3 regions of the Terribacillus aidingensis genome follow, and region 3 is predicted to be linked to each of the others. Evidence: predicted binding sites of a transcription regulator. Region 3 holds the regulator's gene; each other region holds the start of a gene.
The links. Region 3 encodes LexA, which represses DNA repair genes until DNA is damaged. Its sites were predicted from a motif close to CGAACATATGTTCG; they were not measured.
Positions count from the first base shown of each region.

Region 1: ABXS78_RS17550 (DNA polymerase IV) is a predicted target of LexA. The motif match lies at 1,325-1,338, and genes of this name have one in related genera.
Region 2: ruvA (Holliday junction branch migration protein RuvA) is a predicted target of LexA. The motif match lies at 1,915-1,928, and genes of this name have one in related genera.

Region 1 covers NZ_CP159996.1:3,401,482-3,404,762, reverse strand. Annotated here, with positions in the region: gene ABXS78_RS17555 (HAD-IIB family hydrolase) at 64-891, shown strand; gene ABXS78_RS17550 (DNA polymerase IV) at 1,356-2,612, shown strand; gene ABXS78_RS17545 (MATE family efflux transporter) at 2,614-3,281, opposite strand, start outside.
Region 2 covers NZ_CP159996.1:2,031,177-2,034,457, forward strand. Annotated here, with positions in the region: gene queA (tRNA preQ1(34) S-adenosylmethionine ribosyltransferase-isomerase QueA) at 1-18, opposite strand, end outside; gene ABXS78_RS10775 (DUF2905 domain-containing protein) at 41-241, opposite strand; gene ruvB (Holliday junction branch migration DNA helicase RuvB) at 238-1,239, opposite strand; gene ruvA (Holliday junction branch migration protein RuvA) at 1,252-1,866, opposite strand; gene ABXS78_RS10790 (BofC C-terminal domain-containing protein) at 1,987-2,472, opposite strand; gene ABXS78_RS10795 (hypothetical protein) at 2,633-2,842, shown strand; gene safA (SafA/ExsA family spore coat assembly protein) at 2,882-3,281, opposite strand, start outside.
Region 3 covers NZ_CP159996.1:1,561,985-1,565,265, reverse strand. Annotated here, with positions in the region: gene ABXS78_RS08345 (DUF896 domain-containing protein) at 117-341, opposite strand; gene ABXS78_RS08340 (recombinase family protein) at 384-1,043, opposite strand; gene lexA (transcriptional repressor LexA) at 1,328-1,957, shown strand; gene ABXS78_RS08330 (hypothetical protein) at 2,246-2,626, opposite strand; gene ABXS78_RS08325 (DUF2188 domain-containing protein) at 2,807-3,028, shown strand; gene ABXS78_RS08320 (SDR family oxidoreductase) at 3,128-3,281, opposite strand, start outside.

The sequences.
Region 1 (3,281 bases), 1.7 Mb from region 3:
CTGTTTTCTTGTTGACCTGGGAACGTTCCCATCTCTTATGGTAGGAAGGGAGGTGGTTGAATAATGAGTGTGAAAAAATGCTTTGCTAGTACCGACAGCACAAAGGCACTTATTTGTTTTGATTTTGATGAGACTTATTTTCCTCATGCTTGTGAGAAAGGGCAGCTGGAGGATCTGCATGCTATGGAACTTTATCTAGATCAGATTTCCAGGCAGTATCATGTGAAGATTGCATGGGTTACCGGAAGTGATTGTAATTCCCTGGCTGCTAAAATGGAGCGTGCACATTTGACTTATATGCCCCATTTCATTGCAGCTAATCTAGGAACGGAACTGTACCAACTAACAGCTGGTGGAGAACTAAAGGAGATATACGATTGGAAAAAGCATTTACCTGTTCAAGAAGAATTCAATCAGCTTGTAGAGGATTTGATTCATATGCTCTCTTTGGATGGGATAGCGTTACAGCCACAGACGATGCATGGGCAGAGCTCGTACAAAAAGAACTATTATTACTTTCCTAATGAAGATGATTTGGCTGAGGTAATGCATCGTATAAGGCAGGCAGCCGCTGCAGCTAAGGTAGGATTGAATGTGAACGCATGCAATCCACTGGCAGGAGACCCAGACGGGGCATATGATGTGGATTTCATTCCGTTAAGGACTGGAAAACGAGCGGCCGTTCAGTTCTTGGCAAATCATTGCATGGTGGAGCCATCGCAGATCTATGCTTTTGGAGACAGTGGAAATGACCTTGAAATGCTGCGATATGCAGGAAATGGTTTCCTTGTTGCTAATGCAACAGAGGAGGCGAAACAGAAGCATAGTCAGGTATGCGGAACACCTTACGCAGCCGGTATCCGTACGACGCTGCAACATTTCTTTATTTGATAAGAGTAGTGTGGAATTGTTAAACCTAGAAAAATACCGGTTACTTCTTTGCGTCCCAAAAGTTGAGGGTTACTTGGGACGCAGTTCATTTATTAGCAGAACCGTTAATGCGCTGCTTGGTCTTTTTGATCCTCTTTCATTGAATATATAGCACCCAGCTGACTAATAAATATAGCTAGGTAAAACCATTTAATATGTCCCTCTAGAACCAAATCATAAGGAAGCTGTTCTGTATTAAGATTCCTACTATATAATGAAAATCAACCAAATCCTCATAATGAACTCCTCTGACAACTAATTGGTATCCTTTATATAACTATATTGCTAAATAGAGGGGATATAATTGTTTGTTTAGAGCAATCTTTTTTCATTTTTCCTCCCTATCCAAAAATTACAGCTACTATAACTGCCTCGAATCGGGTAATCTAAAGTAAGAACATTTGTTCCCTTTGGAGGTGGTAAAGATGGATTATAGCGGATTTCAGCAGCATGAGGTATTGTGTGTGGATATGCGGAGCTTCTATGCAAGTGTGGAATGCGTTAAACGCGGCCTTAATCCGATGACGACACTGCTTGCAGTGGTCGGGGATACGAAGCGGCCGGGTAGTATTGTGCTCGCTGCTAGTCCTGCGCTGAAGAAGAAGCATGGCGTCAGCAATGTGAGCCGTTATTTCGAGTTGCCGGAAGATCCGGAACTCGTCATTGCGGAAGCACATATGAAGGATTACTTGGAGGTTTCGGTGGCAATTACCGAGCTAGTGCATGAGTATGTGCCGATGGAAGCGATCCATGTTTATTCTGTCGACGAATTCTGGGTGACACTTGATGGCACGGAAAAGCTGCATGGAACTGCAGAGGAGACAGCGGCCAAGCTGCAGGCGGATATCCTGGAGCAATTCGGTGTTACGGCGGCCATTGGAATCGGAGATAACAAGTTCCTGGCCAAGGTCGTGATGGATATTCATGCAAAGAAACAGACCTCTGGTATTGCTGTTTGCCATTATCAGGATGTGCCGCGCTTATTGTGGCCGGTCCCGATACAGGATGTTTGGGGGATTGGACGACGAATGCAGCGGAATTTGAATCGGATGGGTATTGTCACGCTTGGGCATCTTGCTCATACTTCCTTGGAGCATCTCAAGAAACGGTATGGTGTGATGGGTGAGCAATTATACTGGCATGCATGGGGAATCGATGAGAGCGAGGTGCTCGGTGATTTCGTCAAACAGGAGCAGAAAAGCTACGGACACGGCATTACACTGCTGCGTAATTACCGTGGCGAAGAGATTCCGACCATCATCTTGGAGCTATGCGAGGAGGCCTGCAGACGGGCAAGACGAGATAGGAAGGAAGGCAATACAGTCCATCTGGCTGTTGGGTATGCCAGTCAGCATGGCGGCGGCTTCAGCCGGTCCCGTTCCTTTACGAGCCCTTCGAATCTGACGACGGATATGTATAAGCTTTGCCTCGAACTATTTCATGAGTACTACCAAAAAGGCCACGAAGTCAGACGGGTGTCTGTCTCCCTGACCAATTTATACGAAGAAGAAGCAACGCAGCTCAGCTTGTTTGAGGACAAAAGCAAGCAGAAGGATTTGAGTCGGACGATGGATCAGATTCGGGCGCGCTTTGGTACGACCGCCATTCTGCGTGCCAGCAGCCATACAGCTGCCGGAATGACAATTGAACGCAGTACGAAAATCGGAGGCCATCAGGCCTGAGTCAAGCTGCTGCCGTCTGCTGAAACAGCCGGCGCAGCTTTGGTACATACATGATAAGGAAGACGGACCGACCGAGACTGAACAGCAGGAAGGCGATCCATAGTCCATGATTGCCGAGTGGCTGCAGGGCATAAAGCGCCGCTAAGTAAAGCAGGACAGCAAGAATCATGGAGTTGCGGACAAAGCGTACTTCCGTTACGCCAGTGAAAACGCCATAATAGACAAGGCCAAGGCTGGCGACGATCGGAAACAGAACAAGCCAGTTGGCATAGGAGCCAGTCAGCTCGATAATGCGCTGCTGATCGGAGAACAAAGGATAGATCCACTCCTGGCCAGCAAGGAACAGAAGCGCAAGCGTCACCCCGATACCAAGCCCCCATTGCAGAGATAGACGCAGAGATTGCGAAAAGAGTTTTTCATTGCGTTCCCCAAGCGCCCGACCGGCCACGATGCTGGACGCATTAGCGAAGCCATCAAAGAAATACGCCATCATATAGTGAATCTGAATCAGGATGGCATTGGCTGCCAGCATATCTTCCCCAAACGCAGCACCTTTTGCTGTAAACAGGTTAAAAACAATAAGTAAGCATATCGTCCGAATGAATAAATCTCGGTTGACCTTCATCATTCGCCACATCGGTTTAGGATCGACTGCACGTCGCAAGACCT
Region 2 (3,281 bases), 470 kb from region 3:
GTAATCCTGTATATCCATACCTGTTAACTCCTAGTCTGTATCAGCGAAATTTGTTGAATAGGAACAAGATGAGCGACAGTACGATACTTACTACAATCGATGTTACGATCGGAAAGTAGACTGTCGTGTTCCCTTTCTTAAAAACGATATCTCCTGGCAGTCTGCCAATAAACGACATGATAATGCCGATTATAATACACACAACGCCTATAAGAATAAAGATTTTTCCAATGCCGGTCAAGCCCCTGGCACCTCCCGGTTGAAATGGACATAGGCAAGCGGAGTTACAACCCGTCCGCGCGGTGTTCGCTGGATAAATCCAATTTGCAGCAAATACGGTTCATATACATCCTCAATCGTCTGGGATTCTTCCCCGATTGTTGCACTGATCGTATCTAGTCCGACAGGGCCTCCGCGGAATTGATCCATGATAGTCGTCAGCAGCTTATGATCGATATGATCAAGGCCTTTTTCATCTACCTGCAGCTGATTAAGCGCTGCATGGGTCGTCTCCTGCGTGATATAGTCTTCCCCTTTGACCTGGGATATATCGCGCACCCGTTTCAAGAGCCGATTGGCAATCCTGGGTGTTCCCCTTGAACGCAATGCTACCTCGTTGGCAGCAGAAGGTTCAATCTCGACATCGAAAATTACCGCTGTCCGCTCGACAATGCTCGCCAAATCTTCTGTATTATAGAATTCAAGGCGACTCAGTACACCAAAACGATCTCTTAATGGTGCAGATAATAATCCAGCTCTCGTCGTCGCGCCAACCAATGTGAATGGCGGCAAATCGAGACGCACGCTTCTAGCACTCGGTCCGGTTCCGATCACAATGTCCAAAAAGAAATCTTCCATAGCAGGATAGAGTATCTCCTCGACCGCTCTTGGCAAACGATGGATTTCATCTATGAACAGCACATCGCCTGCTTCAAGTGAGCTAAGAATCGCTGCCAGGTCACCCGCTTTTTCAATTGCCGGTCCGCTTGTTGCCCGGAAAGACACGCCCATTTCATTGGCAATGATCGACGCCATCGTTGTTTTCCCCAGACCTGGTGGTCCATAGAGCAATACATGGTCAAGCGGCTCATCCCGCATCTTAGCTGCCTCTATGAAGATTGCCAGATTTTCCTTTGCTTTATGCTGGCCGATGTATTGCTTTAAGGTGGACGGGCGCAGACTGAGCTCGATCACTTCGTCTTCCTGTTTCAATTCGTTCGTTATCATGCGATCTTCCATCTTCGCACTCCTTTATTTCTTTTGACTTAACAAAGCCAAGCCTTTCTTGATCAAGTGATCCGCACTGTCGCTGTCTTCTTTTTTCAGCTGCGGCAATACAGCTTTGATCTCCCGCTCCTGGTATCCAAGAGCCCGCATTGCGTCTTCTGCATCAGCTAATGCAAGGCGTTTCTTAGATGTATTGCTTTCTGTCCCTGCAGATGCTTCGATTGCAGTAAGCGATACCATATATACAAGCTTACCCTTCAAATCGAGCACCATCTGACGTGCGGTCTTCTTACCGACACCCTGGAAGCTAGTCAGGAACTTATCATCTTCCCGTTCGATTGCTGCAACAAATTCCTCGACATTGACCCCTGCTAAAATCTGAAGGGCATTTTTAGGTCCGATACCAGATACCCCTAGCAGTTTTTGAAACAAAAACTTGTCCTCTGTATTTTTAAACCCGAACAAAGTCTGGGCATCCTCCCGTACATAATGATATGTATGGACAAGCGCCTCCTTGCCTTCTTCCATTTGGAATTGGAAAGGATTCGGGCAGATGATCTCATAACCTACACCGTGTGCCTCTACAAGCACCGCTTCGTCTGTAATTCCAGTAATATTTCCTTTTACATACGCTATCATGCTGTTTCTCTCCTACCTGAATCAATAACTAGCTTCTATTTTACCACACAAGCGTATGTTCGTATAAGGTTAATGGCGAAAAACAAGAAAAGGACCTCCCTCTCTTGAGGGACGACCCTTTCAACTTGGCATCGGTGCTATATCGTTTTTGGAACGGAATGCTTCCAGTACATCTTCATAGACTTCTCTGGATTGAATCTTGATCCCATCTTCAAGTTCTTCCGCTTGATGGCTTTCCAGCTTGCCCTTATTTATCTGATAAAACGATTGGATTGCCTGCTGGTCAATCGGTCTGCCTTCGAATATCGTCAGTTTCCCTTTGTAAATACCGAAATATCCATTCTTCTTTAATGAAGGAGAGATATCCATTACTTCTTGCTTAAATACAACCAAACCTTCTTTCTGGGAAACAAGCTGCCAATCATGATAGGTTGACCAGAAATCTTCCATTGCATAGATTTTCTCTTGATGGGTTACCTCTGTCTGCTTGCCATCTATATATTGACGCTGCAGTACGACCTTTACTTCTACTGGATCCGCAGCTTGCGCTGTTATACTCGGAACGAATAAAAGGAAAAGCAAACAAAAGACTAAGAATCTCCTCATGATCTTCCACCCCTATTCCGTTGCTTTTGCCTTCATTTTTTCCTGTCAGCGCTTCTTTATCCGTTTTTTTGAAAAAAAATGATTTGACCGACACTTTTTTGGTTTTCTTTTCGATTATATGTGGTAAAGGATTAGAAAGTTAAACAAAGGCGGGATAAAAGTGAGAAACACTACGCAGCAAAAGTACCTCCACTACGTGGAAGCGAAAAGCGAAGCAAACATGGCGAGCGTTTTCTCAGAAGAAAAAGCGACCTTGATACTTAGAAATCACATTCAGCACGCAGGTCTGTCCAAAGCAGAAGTACTTGCTATGGAAGATAAGTATCGCCAGGATATGCACCGCATTTTCGAGGAACATGGTATATTATAAATGAAAGCCCCTTCAACGGAAAAAGGGGCTTTTTTTATTTTACTTATTTTCTTGTTCATCTCCCGGCAAATCTTGGGCAGGTGTAGGCTCATAGAAATCGGCGAGCGGCTGCTGCACACCGTACGGATCTCTGTATTCCGGCTGTTGTTGCGTAAATTCCGGTGCTGCCGGAAAAGGAATATCCGGACCGCAACAAGAGCGCATCGTCGCTGGTGGATAGGAATAAGGTGCTGCTTGGTTTTGTGGGTTATAAGGTACTCCCATCTGCTGGCCTGGCTGGCCTCCTTGCATTCCCCAGTCACCCTGCATCTGCTGACCTGACTGACCTGACTGACCTCCTTGCATATTCCAGTCACCCTGCATTTGCTGGCCTGACTGACCTCCTTGCATTCCCCAGTCACCCTGCATTTGCTGGCCCGGCTGACCTCCTTGCATTCCC
Region 3 (3,281 bases):
CTTTCATCTAGCAAATTATGTACTCTTGTTCATCCTATACAAAAATCTTCCGATAAACAAGGATTTATATATAGAAAAAGAAGGGAAAGGCTGTACATAGAGTCAGCCATCCCTTCTTATTCCTCTTCACGTAATTTTTTTACTTTTTCTGGTGTTACGTCATTGCCTTCACGATCCATAACTGTCATCGACTTGAACTGGTTTTTGAATGAAGAACGTACATTTCCCAGATATTCCTGTCTTAGTTCCTTTTGCTCTTTCTGTTCGCTAAGGCTGAGTCCTTCTGCCTTTGCTTTATTTGCTAACGCATTGAGGCGTGCTAATTTGTCTTTATTTAACATGTGTATATGCTCCTTTAAGCATTAAAGTTGATACACACTATGTTACCCGCTAGCGTCTTCCGATTCAAGCGAAAGATATTCCTGGTACCTTCTATGTACGGTTGCCTTCGATACATGAAAGCCCATACCGCGCAGAACAGAGCTGATTTCCTGGAAAGTAAGCTTGTTATTTCGCAGCCTGATCACTTCTTGAATCGGAAAGTCAATCCGCTCTCTGCCCGGTGCAGCTTGCTGATTGCTCAGATTTTTACTTGGATCATATCCGGCCTCGATTGCCCTTCTCATACCTCGTTTGATTTTCATGTTATGAATCTTCCGCTGATACTCCTCGACTATACCAACGATTTGGAGTACCATACCATCCGATTCCGAAAGCTGGAATTCGCCGTGCTGGCTTAACGTATAAACCTTGACCTCTAGCTTTTGAAGATGATGGAACAAGGCAATCTTTGTATTTCCCCTGCCTAATCTTGTCTCATCCTGAATGAGAAGACAGTCTGCTTCACGCGCTGTGAACAAATCCAGCATACGAAAAATCCCCGGCCGTTCGATGTCATAACCGCTCTGCTTTTCTTCGATGATATCGATAACCTCTATGTCGGAGGACGCAGCAAGACTGATGAGCTCCTCGCGCTGCCGCTCAATCGAGCTTGCTTGCTCGTCCTTTTCTGTACTTACTCTGCAATAGATGACTGCTTTCATTGATGTACCCTCTCAGTTCGACTAATTAGACGCTCATTATAAGTGTAAAGTATAAGAAGAAAAGCGTGAAGCCGAAAAGCACATAATAGAATAGATCTGATTTCGCTAGTTTTTTGAACATGGTAGACCCCTCCGTGTTTTAAGAACGTGCGTTCTCTTTATTAATTCCATTATATACGAACATAGGTTCTAGTCAAGGCTTTTTTTCGAACGGATGTTTGTATATTGCAATCTATCATGGTATACTCTATGTAATAAAAATATATGCACGGGGTGTTCGATACATGATAAAACTATCGAAAAGACAGGAAGCGATTCTAGCATACATAAAGGAGCAGGTACTCGATAAAGGGTACCCGCCATCCGTCAGGGAAATCGGCGAAGCAGTTGGCTTGGCATCAAGCTCTACCGTTCACGGCCACCTTTCCCGTTTAGAGAAGAAAGGTCTTATCCGCCGCGATCCGACAAAGCCGCGTGCCATCGAGGTATTATCATTGGATAGTGATGATCAGACAGATATTCCCCGCGGTGAGGCAAACTATGCTCCCGTTATCGGAAAGGTAACAGCTGGTATTCCAATTACTGCAGTGGAGAATATAGAAGAATATGTACCTGTACCTAGCCATTTAGTAGGTCCGGATGACAATATATTCGTTCTGGTCATTGTTGGGGAAAGTATGATTGAAGCTGGTATTCTTGACGGAGACATGGTAATCGTCAAACAGCAGCAAACGGCTCAAAACGGAGAAATTGTTGTGGCGATGACTGAGGACAATGAAGCGACTGTGAAACGTTTCTTCAAAGAAGAAAATCAGATACGACTGCAACCGGAAAACAGTACAATGGATCCTATCATTTTGGATAATGTCAGCATTTTAGGGAAAGTAATAGGCTTATATCGCTCCATCCAATAAAATCGGCTTCGGCCGGTTTTTTTTCATAGAATTTACACAGTTTCTGCCTACTTTCGACATACTTTTTGGGTATATTAGATTATGCTATTACCAAAAGTTAGAAAGCGGGTGGTATCGTGAAGCTGTTTTACAAGCTTGTCTGCAAGTTGCGAGGCCGTCATAAGATTGATAGTGTCACTGATTCGTGTAAATGTGGATATACCAGAAGCTACCGCAGAGAACAACATAGTATGGATGATTATTATCTTAAAAAACGCTAAACACACATTGTATGAATAAGGAGCTTGCCTATACGGCAAGCTCCCCTTTTGTGCTTTTCATTATTGCCAGTTTCAATGCTTCGAGAAGGATACCTGGTGTCACTTTTTCGTATGTCTCCCCCAGCAGCTGCTTGGCACCATCCAGAATTCGCCGGTTACCCATCAAAGCTAACAGCTCATGCCCTTTTACTAAGATATCGTCAATAAAAACATCTCTATAGTCCTTAGAGTTTGTTACAACACCTGAAATGAACCCTTCCTGCAGCAGCACTTCTGCGTGATGTACGACATCGTATGGTGTGCATGTTCCTACAGCGCATCGGTATTCTCTTGCTTTCGTTCCTTGGAGTTGGTCTGCTTCTAACTGTTCCAATATTTCATGAAATAACGTAACACGTAGTTTTGGCATTAGATCTCCTCCTTGTTATAGTTCTATTATTTCACATATCGTTTTTCAATCTCCTGAAAAGTTTGTACATTATTTCACAAATAAGTGACAACTTAGAGAACTGCTTGAACCATACTAACTTGCATTAATATAGCGATTATGTGGTATAGACCTTATGAGCCAATTATTGGAGGTGGAATAATGTCAAACTATCACACTACCCCAGAGGGGAATGGCAGTTGGCAAGTTAAGAAAGAAGGGGCAAAGCGTGCTTCAGGCCGTTTTGTCACGCAGAAAGAAGCAATGGATTATGGGAAAGAACTAGCTAAGCAGACTAAAGGCGAACACTTCATTCACGGACGAGACGGAAGTATTCGGGAACGGGATTCTTATGGAAATGATCCATTCCCGCCAAGGGGCTGAACTTAGTCATGTATAGAACGCAAAGGACATTTAAAATCTTAAAATAAATAACAAAACCTGAAATAGTTTCAGGTTTTGTTATACATCTTCTGCGTTCTATTAGTATGCAGTCCATCCTGCGTCAGCTGCTATGACCTGCCCATTGACGAAGCTTGACTCATCAGAACCTAAGAAAAGAGCAAGTTGAGCGATTTCAGCTGGTTTCCCGACACGCGGCATTGTTTCATTACCAGTCATTTGACGCCCAGCTCCA